Linked DNA regions of Granulosicoccus antarcticus IMCC3135. The protein of the gene in region 1 interacts with the protein of each later gene in a pairwise test. Links are inferred from orthologs where the notes say so. Each region holds a gene or a part of one and is shown in the gene's direction. Other genes may lie near its edges.

Region 1 (3,126 bases):
GTGCACGGCCTGAGATACCCCATCGAGGCTATCGGGCGCCTGCCCAGACCAACAGGGTGTCTGTTTATCGTCGATGCCGCTCAGGCTCTCGGACAAATCCCTGTCGATGTCACACAGCTAGGGTGCGACGCCCTTGTGTCGACCTGCCGTAAATGGTTACGCGGCCCCAAGGCGACCGCTTTGTTCTGGACAGCACCGTCATTACCCTCGAGCTTTCGCATCAATCAATTGCAGCCCGTTGATGCCAGTATCACGTTGCAACTGGGGCTTGGCAGCGCACTGCGTGAAGCCTTGGATACCGGTATACCGCAACGACAACAAGACATCACCCGCTTGACTGCTCATGCGCATCAGCAGGCTTGCCATATGCAACTTGAGAACATCACCGTACACCCCATTCCGAGCGGCACCCTGGCGATAGAGTTTCCGGTGAGCTACACGCAACGCGTTCAAAAGGGATTGCTGGAAGCCGACATGATCGCAAAACTACCTGACAGGCAGCATTGCGAGCCATTTTCGCCAGGATTCAATAACGATACGCAAATGCTGCGAGTATCGCCCAATGTGTACAACACGGCTGAAGAGATAACCCTGTTCATGCACTGCCTGAAAGGTTTGTTGAGTCCATAGACTCTCACTGCGTCTTGATCGACGCTTGCCAGTGCATCAGTCAGTTGTGCTCGATTTGTCAACGTCAACAGCAGCAGGTTCGAGTTCGCTGATGCGAGCCTCCAGGTCCTTTAACTGCTGGCGCGTCTTGCGTAGAACCGCGGTTTGAACATCAAACTCCTCGCGAGTCACCAAATCCAGATTGCCCAGAGCGCTCTGTACCGCTGACTTGGCATTGCGCTCGAAGTCTTCCTTCAGATCGGACACTCCTGGAGGCAGAAGCTTGCCCAGAGATTTGGAAATATCGTCAAAAACACGCGCATCTATCATGATTCAGGTCTCGCTCTATTCAGTTAAGTGTGCGATGTCCAGGCAAAACAGACATCGGTAGCCAGAAGCACAGCTTACGACATTCAAACGTATCTGGATGCATCGAAACGGACTCAACATTTTCGCACCCATTTAGTGCGCTTTTGAGAAAGCAGCGCACCAAGATGTTGCACCCATTCAATGGAGAGGTGCATCTACAATCTCTATCCTGTTGATTAAAAAGACATTTAATAGATGGCACGCATGATGTAACTCCTAACTCATCTTTGACCAATAGCGGTGGAAAGCCCCATGAAATTAGTAACGGCAATTATCAAACCTTTCAAGCTAGAGGAGGTTCGAGAAGCTCTATCTGTCATCGGCATACAAGGCATGACCGTCACCGAAGTCAAAGGCTTCGGTCGGCAGAAAGGCCATACCGAGTTGTACCGGGGCGCTGAGTACGTGGTGGACTTCATTCCCAAGACCAAAATCGAAATCGGCATCGACGATGCTCAACTGGACGCTGTGATCGAAGCCATCACGGGTGCGGCAGGTTCGGGAAAAATCGGCGACGGCAAAATATTCGTCATGAACCTGGAAAGCGCCATCCGTATTCGAACTAACGAAACCGGACCTGTCGCGCTTTAAGGCACCAACAGATCACATAAAAATAGTAGAGAGAAAACTATCCAATGGAACAACTAGCTGAACTGAGCTACGCGCTCGATACCTTTTACTTCCTTATGGCAGGTGCCCTGGTCATGTGGATGGCAGCAGGATTTGCCATGCTCGAAGCCGGCCTTGTCCGTGCCAAGAACACCACTGAAATCCTGACCAAAAACATCGTGCTGTACGCACTGGCCTGCATCATGTTCATGTTCGTCGGCTACAACGTCATGTACCCCGGTGCCGATTACGAAGGCGGCTACATGCCAGTACTGAGCTTCCTGCTCGGTGCCGAGAATGCGGCTGACGTCTTTCAGGCTGGCGGTGAGGATGCTCCTTACTACTCTGCCCGGTCTGACTTCTTCTTCCAGGTTGTGTTTGTAGCAGCCGGCATGTCTATCGTTTCTGGTGCAGTCGCCGAACGCATGAAACTCTGGTCCTTCCTGCTGTTTGCTGCTGTCTTTACTGCGTTTATCTACCCTATCCAGGGCTTCTGGAAATGGGGCGGCGGCTGGCTCAACGCAGCTGGCTTCCAGGATTTTGCTGGTTCCGGTGTGGTCCATTTGTGCGGTGCGACCGCGGCTCTGGCAGGCGTTCTGCTGCTGGGCGCCAGAAAAGGCAAATATGGTGCTAACGGCGCAGTGGTACCAATTCCTGGTGCAAACATGCCCATGGCAACTCTGGGCACTTTCATCTTGTGGATGGGCTGGTTTGGCTTCAACGGCGGCTCGCAGCTCAAGATCTCCAACTTCGGTGATGCCAATGCTGTAGCGGCCATCTTTGTCAACACCAACATGTCAGCTGCGGGTGGTGTTGTTGCCGCACTGCTTGTTGTCCGCATGATCTGGGGCAAGGCGGATCTGACCATGGCACTCAATGGCGCTTTGGCCGGACTGGTTGCTATCACGGCTGAGCCACTCGCACCATCACCACTACTGGCCACTGCCATTGGAGCGGTTGCCGGTGTACTGGTGGTGTTCTCCATCATCTCGCTTGATCGTTTGAAGATTGACGATCCTGTCGGCGCAATCTCTGTTCACGGCGTAGTGGGTATCTTCGGCCTGATGGTCGTACCTTTAAGCAATACGGATGCATCGTTCGGAGTTCAGGCGCTGGGTATGGCCTCGATCTTCGCCTGGACATTCATCACCAGCCTGATCGTTTGGGGCATCATCAAGATGGTATTCGGAATCCGCGTCAGCGAGGAAGAAGAGTACGAAGGTGTTGATATCTCAGAATGCGGCATAGAAGCCTACCCTGAGTTCGGAACACGCGGCTAAAGCCAGGTTTCAATAAGCACGGCTATGGCGAGGATTGAGTTTTTCGATCCTCGTCTGTTATTTCAAGAAGGGCGTCAGCATAAGGTTGACGCCCTTTTTGCGTTATGAAGAGCGTTGAAGGACAAGTGGCGGACTCAGCGCTACCGTCAACCTCAGGGCAGGCTTCAAGATGGCGAACAGGAGCCATATAACGATAACGTCAGTCAAGATTGGCAAGGCTTTTGCCGATACTTTTCTTATGACAATGATTGCGCTATTG
Region 2 (3,284 bases), 6.1 Mb from region 1 along the record:
GTCAAGCCTTATTACCTGCACCATGGCGATCTTGCCAGGGGCACCAGTCATTTCAGAACCTCGATCGAACAGGGCCAGAACCTGATGCGCGAACTGCGTGGACCGCTATCCGGACTCTGCCAACCCAACTACATGCTCGATTTACCCGGGGGCGCGGGCAAGGTCCCCATCGGCCCTCAATATCTGAGCAGCTGTGGCGAGAATCGCTATACCGTGAACGATGTCTCAGGAAAAAACCATGCCTATATGGACGAATGCCCCGCCCTTGATCAGGGTCAATGAACCATTCATCGGGGTGCAAGACGCCCTCTGAGAGCAAACACTTGCCCAGAGCTCAAGCGTTGCAGATGGTGTGGAAAATGCACACTTCCGCACATGAAAACAACGACTCGCAGACACACAGCGCCCTTGGCAAGGGCAGTATCACTCCTTTCGCTGAGCCTGCTGGCAGTGTTCACGGGCCTGAGCTTTGCTGAAGAAAGTCCGATCTACAAGAGCATCGCCGAGGATGGCTCTACGATCTTTACTGATCAGCCGGCAGCCGATGCCACCATCATCAAGCCACCCCCGCTGAACGTGATGGATGCGGTGGCAACAAAACCGACCACGGCTGGCGCGCCGACATCTGGAGTACAACCGTCAGCGATTATCGAAAACGTGGTTATTGATCAGCCGACGCACCAGCAAACCTTCAATGATCCCAAGGATCCGATCTGGGTACAGTTCAATACCTCACCGGCAAAATCACTACCAACAGGAATCACGGCAAATATCCGGGTTGACGGGATATTGGTGGTGACTGGCAATCGCCATCGCATGCCTATTGATGCCCCGATTCGAGGAGCGCATCAAATTCAGGTACAGCTGGTTGATGAGAGCGGCTCGATCATTGCCGAATCTGAACTTGTCGAAATTTTCGTCAAGCAGCATGTTGCAGGTGGTGTGAATTAACCAAATAGCACCAATTTAGTGCAATACTGAATGCAACAGCACTGAAATGGTGCGGATCATTATTGCTTGATGAAAGCCACCACCTTTTAAGTTGTTGAATAAATTGACTTAAAATTTATCTGGTCACGCAATTCTAACCGCTCCCAAGGGGTGCGTAAATTGCAGATTGTAGACGTGACCATTTATCCTGTGCCCTCAACGGCAACCGAAATCAACCTGCTCGACTCGCTGGCCAGTGCTGTGATAGCGATAGACGATGCAATGCGAATTCGCTATCTGAATAGTTCCGCAGAGCAACTGCTGGGTGTGAGTGCGCGACGCGTAACCAACCAGCGACTGACTCGCGCACTAACCATCCCGGACTCCCTGTTTGCACGCATCCGTGATGCCTTGCTCAGCGGCCAGCCTTTTACTGACCGACAGGTTTCGGTTGAACCGCATGGGCGCGATCCGCAAGTGGTTGATCTGTCCTTGTCCCCGTATCGCCTCAATGAGAAGCGGGTCGGACTCATTATTGAAATCAATACGGTTGATCGTCCGTTGCGCATCGCTCGAGACGAGGCGATGAAAGCACAACAGGAGCACGCGCGTTCTCTGCTGCGCGGCCTGGCTCACGAAATCAAGAACCCGCTGGGTGGACTACGTGGTGCAGCCCAGCTTCTGGATCGACAATTACCCGATCCCGAACTCAGCGAATACACGAAAATCATCATTCGTGAGGCAGATCGGCTGCAAGGCCTGATAGATCGCATGCTAGGACCCACGACTCGCCCCCGCCGCGATGTCGTTAATCTGCATGAGGTACTCGAACACGTACGCAAGATTGTCATTGCAGGCGCCCCGGAAGGCGTCCAGGTGCGCTTCGACTACGACCCAAGCATTCCTGAATGTCTGACCGATCGAGACCGCCTGGTGCAAGTCATTCTGAATATTGCAGGCAACGCTCTGCAGGCCATTGATGCCGCCGGCAAGATCGTCTTTCGTTCACGCATCATCAGTAATTTCACGATCGGAGGCACGCGCCACGCACTGGTTGCCTGCATCCAGATTATCGACAATGGCCACGGCGTGCCAGAAGCACTCATTGATCAAATTTTCTTCCCCATGGTTACTGGCACCGACCACGGCACCGGACTCGGTTTATCCATCGCGCAATCGACGATGAACCAGCTCGGCGGCCTGATCGAATGCACCAGCGAACCGGGCAACACCATTTTCACTGTTCTAATTCCAATGGAGATCGCATGAGCGACGAATACGTCTGGGTCATAGATGATGACCAATCGATCCGCTGGGTACTGGAAAAAACCCTTAAGCAGGCTGGCATGCAGGTTAATGTCTTCGAGTCTGCTGACGAGGCATTGGATGCCATGCGCGGTAATGCACTAGCCCCTGATGCAGTCATCAGTGACATCCGCATGCCAGGTTCGGACGGTCTGTCCCTGCTGGACCAGATGAAACGCACACACCCGGAATTACCGGTACTGATCATGACCGCATTTTCGGATCTGGACAGTACGGTTGCAGCCTTCGAACGCGGCGCTTTCGAATACATACCCAAGCCCTTTGATGTGGACAACGTCATTGAGCAGGTGCGCCGTGCCTGCAACTCCCAGAAAGAACACCGCAACCAGATCAGCGGTGCTGCCGCCAAGGTCAAAGTCGTTCAAAAACCCGATGAGCCACCGGAGCTGATCGGTGATGCACCTGCCATGCAGGATGTCTTCAAGGCGATCGGGCGCCTGTCGCGCTCCAAGATAACCGTATTGATCAATGGTGAGAGCGGCACCGGCAAGGAGCTGATTGCACACGCTTTGCACCGCCACAGCCCTCGTTCCGAACAGCCCTTTGTGGCATTGAACATGGCAGCCATTCCGCACGATCTGATGGAATCAGAATTGTTCGGTCATGAGAAAGGCGCTTTTACCGGAGCTCAGAGCACACGCATCGGTCGTTTCGAACAATCGGACGGTGGCACCCTCTTCCTCGATGAGATCGGCGACATGCCAGCCACATTGCAAACCCGACTGCTGCGAGTACTGGCCGACGGTCAGTTCTATCGTGTCGGTGGCCATACACCCATTACCGTGGATGTCAGAATCATTGCTGCCACTCATCAGGATCTGGAGCAGCTCGTCGAGGACAAGCGCTTTCGCGAAGATTTGTTCCATCGCCTGAACGTTATCCGCATCGAGGCACCACCGCTGCGCGATCGTCGCGAAGATATTCCGCGTCTGCTCAAGCATTTTCTGGCCAAGGCGGCAGAAGAGTTGGGGGAAGAGGCGAAAGTCATGACACCAGCCTTCGAAGCCTATGTCAGCTCATTGAGCTGG
Region 3 (3,602 bases), 1.4 Mb from region 1 along the record:
ATATTGATGTCACCGTCATCAAGGATGGCTGGTTCGGTGACACAAGTCGCATGTATTACGTCGGCGAAGTGGCACCCCATGCAAGACGCCTCTGTGACACGGCTTATGAATGTATGGCACGCGGCATTCAGGTGGTCAAACCAGGCGCAACGTTAGGCGATGTAGGCCATGCCATTCAGGAACTCGCAGAAGGCAGACATTACTCAGTAGTACAGGAATACTGTGGGCACGGTATCGGCTCCAGCTTCCACGAAGATCCCCAGGTACTGCATTACGGCAAACCCGGCAAGGGCGTCGAATTGCGCGCTGGCATGACTTTCACCATTGAACCCATGATCAACCAGGGTAAACGCCACGCCAGAGTTCTGGCCGACGGCTGGACAGTCGTAACCAAGGACCGAACACTTTCAGCCCAATGGGAGCATACGGTGCTGGTGACTGAGGATGGCTTCGAGCTACTCACCCTGTCTGACGGGCAGAGCCTCTAGATGTGCCGGCCAGACAATACGATCTCGCCGCACGTCGCATCACGTGACAGCAGAGGCGGCACTGATGCCGCTCCTGCGACTCAGCACCGCTCATGACAACCCTTCCAGGCAGCCCGGCACCACGACCAGCACAATGGGAACAGATAGACTTCCCAACGGTCCGGGACCAGATCATCCGTGCCATTCAAGAACTGATCAACAGCTCCGAGCACTCGACCGATCTCTACAGAAAGGCAATTCAGCTGGGTGGTGATGCCATTCATGAGCAATTTCTGAAAGGCGCGCAAGCCTCCTGCCTGCTCGAATTACGAACCGCCGTCATCGATTACATCCTTCGACACCTCTGGGGTCGACAGGCAGACGCCTTTGATGGCCTGGCACTGGTTGCGGTCGGTGGTTACGGACGCGGGGAATTACACCCTCATTCCGATATCGACATAGCGATACTGCTGCCGAGCCAGCAGAGTGATGAGGACACAGGCGCACGAAATGCCATCCTCAGTGACTGGATCACAGCCCTATGGGATCTGAACCTGGATATAGGCCACAGCGTCCGGACAGTAGCCGACTGCGAGCGAGAGGCCGGTAGCGATATCACTGTCATCACGAACTTGATGGAGGCCAGATTGCTGTGCGGCTGCAATGATCTGTTCAAGGAAATGCAGGAGATCATCCAGCCATCACATATGTGGACTTCTGCCGAATTCTTTGCAGCCAAGGTTGCCGAACAGGAAGAACGACACAAGCGATTCCAGACCAACGCTTATCGCCTGGAACCCAATATCAAAGAGAGCCAGGGCGGGTTGCGCGACTTTCAGACGATCGCCTGGGTGTGTCAGCGACAATTCGGCACCGCTGGCCTCAACGCACTGGTGACACGAGGCCTGCTCGAACCCCAGGAACTGGTCAGGCTCAGAGAAGGCCTTGAGCTTCTGTGGCGCATTCGCTACCTGCTGCATCATGTGAGCAAACGTCGCGAGGATCGACTCCTGTTCGACTACCAGAAGGACATTGCCCATGCCTTTGGCTACCTTGATGACACTGAGAACCGCTCGATAGAGCAACTGATGCAGCGATTTTATCGCTCAGTCATGTCACTGCTGCGCCTCAATGAAATCCTGCTTCAAGGTATCGGCGGCATCATCAGCGGAGTCACGGCAGCATCGGAGATCATTCCGATCAATTCACGCTTCCAGCTCAGGAACGGCTTCCTTGAAGTCACCGGCGACGATGTGTTCATGCACTACCCGCCCGCACTGCTGGAATTGTTCCTGGTCTTTGGCAACACCCCTGAGGCTCTCAATGTCCGCTCGAATACGGTTCGTCTGATCCGGGCCAACCTGCCTTTGATCAATGATCGATTCCGCAGCGACCCCGTGGTGCGCAATCTGTTCGTACAAATCTTCAGCAACCCTCACAAGCTGACACGCACCGTCAGACTCATGAACCGTTATGGAGTGATGGCTGCCTACCTGCCCGCGTTCGACAAGATTGTCGGTCGCATGCAATACGACCTGTTCCATATCTACACGGTCGATGAGCATACCCTCGGTGTCATCCGCAACCTCCGGCGCATGATGCTGCCTCAATTTGCCGATGAAATGCCGCATGGCAGCAGCGTCGCAAAACTGATAAAAAAGCCGTACATACTTTATCTGACCGCACTTTTTCACGACATAGCCAAGGGCCGTGGCGGTGACCATAGTGTCTTGGGCGCCGAAGATGTGAAAGTATTTGCCGCCACTCACGGACTGCCACAGGAAGATGCCGAACTGATGGAGTGGACCGTTCGCAATCACCTGTTAATGTCGATGACCGCACAACGAAAGGATATCGACGATCCTAACGAGCAACTGGAATTCGCTCGCCAGTGCGGTAGCATCGAGCGGCTCAACCACCTCTACCTGCTAACCATTTCCGACATCCGGGCGACCAACCCGGAACTATGGAATTCGTTCAAGCAAAGTCTGCTGCAATCGTTACACCGGCATGCCATGCTGATACTCAAACGTGGCCTCGACAATCCGCTGGATGTGGAAGATGTCATCAATCGCCGGCAGGAACATACTCGAACCCTGCTGGATGACTCACTGGAAAACGATCCTCGCGTCGACATGCTCTGGGCGACCCTGGGAGACGACTACTTCCGGCAGTACCAGGCCGTGGAAATTGCTCGCCATACCGAAATTCTTCTGGCCAACGAGGACACACCGGGACCCCTGGTATCGCTGCGCTACTCCGCCTCTCGCGGCTCAACCGAAATACTCATCTATACCCCTGATGACAAGGCACTGTTCGCACTGATCACGGCAGTCATGGAACGCTTGCAACTGAACATACTGTCAGCAACAATCAATACAACGGCAGGTGGCTTTGCTCTGGATACTTTCCATGTACTGGATGCCACGCAAATGCCCATCGAGGATATCTCGCGTATTGACGAGGTCCGTCAAACGCTAACCTACGAGCTGGGTGTTCCTCGCAACCTGCCAAGACTCGACGTGCAGTATCCATCGCGACGATTGCGCTACTTTTCAGTGTCGACGCAAGTCGAATGCTCCAATGACGAATCAGGCTTCACTGAAGTACATATAACCGCAGCAGACAGACCGGGTATTCTGTCGGGCATTGGCAGAGTACTGATGGGTGCCAACTTCAATGTTCACGCAGCTCGCATCGCCACCCTGGGAGAACGAATCGACGATGTATTCCTGCTATCCAATGAGCACGGAAACTCGCTGACTGCTGCCGAACAACAGACAGTCAGCGAACTACTGCAACAAGAATTGTAGCCCCTCCCCTAAAAGACAGATACGGAGCCCCGACACTTGAACACCACACCCAGCGACACCATCGCCCTTCTGGTTGAGCTTGTCCGACGCAATTCGGTAACACCCGATGACAAGGGTTGCCAGGCAATGATCGGAGAGCGATTGGCTCGACTGGGCTTCGTTCTCGAGTCCATGCCATCTGGAGGGGTCACCAACTTGTGGGCTCGACTGGGAACAGAGGCTCCCCTCTTCGCATTTGCCGGTCATACCGATGTAGTCCCAACGGGCAACGAAGAGGACTGGTCATCACCCCCTTTTGCCGCCGACATCATCGATGATCATC

Evidence for each region. The genes of interacting proteins can lie anywhere in the genome.
Region 2: the proteins of IMCC3135_RS31260 (region 1) and glnL interact in binary tests that used the Escherichia coli proteins (3 or more experiments, as listed by UniProt). The link is inferred for Granulosicoccus antarcticus IMCC3135 from one-to-one orthologs.
Region 3: the proteins of IMCC3135_RS31260 (region 1) and glnD interact in binary tests that used the Escherichia coli proteins (3 or more experiments, as listed by UniProt). The link is inferred for Granulosicoccus antarcticus IMCC3135 from one-to-one orthologs.

Annotation. Positions count from the first base shown.
Region 1 is NZ_CP018632.1:7,199,626-7,202,751, forward strand. What follows is about bases 145-2,899. They hold IMCC3135_RS31260 (P-II family nitrogen regulator), read left to right. Parts: upstream 145-1,230; coding sequence 1,231-1,569; downstream 1,570-2,899. Other genes in these bases: IMCC3135_RS31250 (aminotransferase class V-fold PLP-dependent enzyme), read left to right, coding at 145-630; IMCC3135_RS31255 (accessory factor UbiK family protein), read right to left, coding at 667-939; IMCC3135_RS31265 (ammonium transporter), read left to right, coding at 1,614-2,867. In the rest of the region: more of IMCC3135_RS31250, read left to right, coding at 1-144. UniProt on the Escherichia coli protein: Involved in the regulation of nitrogen metabolism. Regulates the activity of its targets by protein-protein interaction in response to the nitrogen status of the cell.
Region 2 is NZ_CP018632.1:1,113,540-1,116,823, reverse strand. What follows is about bases 250-3,162. They hold glnL (nitrogen regulation protein NR(II)), read left to right. Parts: upstream 250-1,125; coding sequence 1,126-2,199; downstream 2,200-3,162. Other genes in these bases: glnG (nitrogen regulation protein NR(I)), read left to right, coding at 2,196-3,162; IMCC3135_RS04730 (hypothetical protein), read left to right, coding at 376-951; IMCC3135_RS04735 (lysine-2,3-aminomutase-like protein), read left to right, coding at 250-282. Outside these bases: more of IMCC3135_RS04735, read left to right, coding at 1-249; more of glnG, read left to right, coding at 3,163-3,284.
Region 3 is NZ_CP018632.1:5,808,455-5,812,056, forward strand. The notes cover bases 250-3,480. They hold glnD ([protein-PII] uridylyltransferase), read left to right. Parts: upstream 250-580; coding sequence 581-3,280; downstream 3,281-3,480. Other genes in these bases: map (type I methionyl aminopeptidase), read left to right, coding at 250-488; dapE (succinyl-diaminopimelate desuccinylase), read left to right, coding at 3,317-3,480. In the rest of the region: more of map, read left to right, coding at 1-249; more of dapE, read left to right, coding at 3,481-3,602.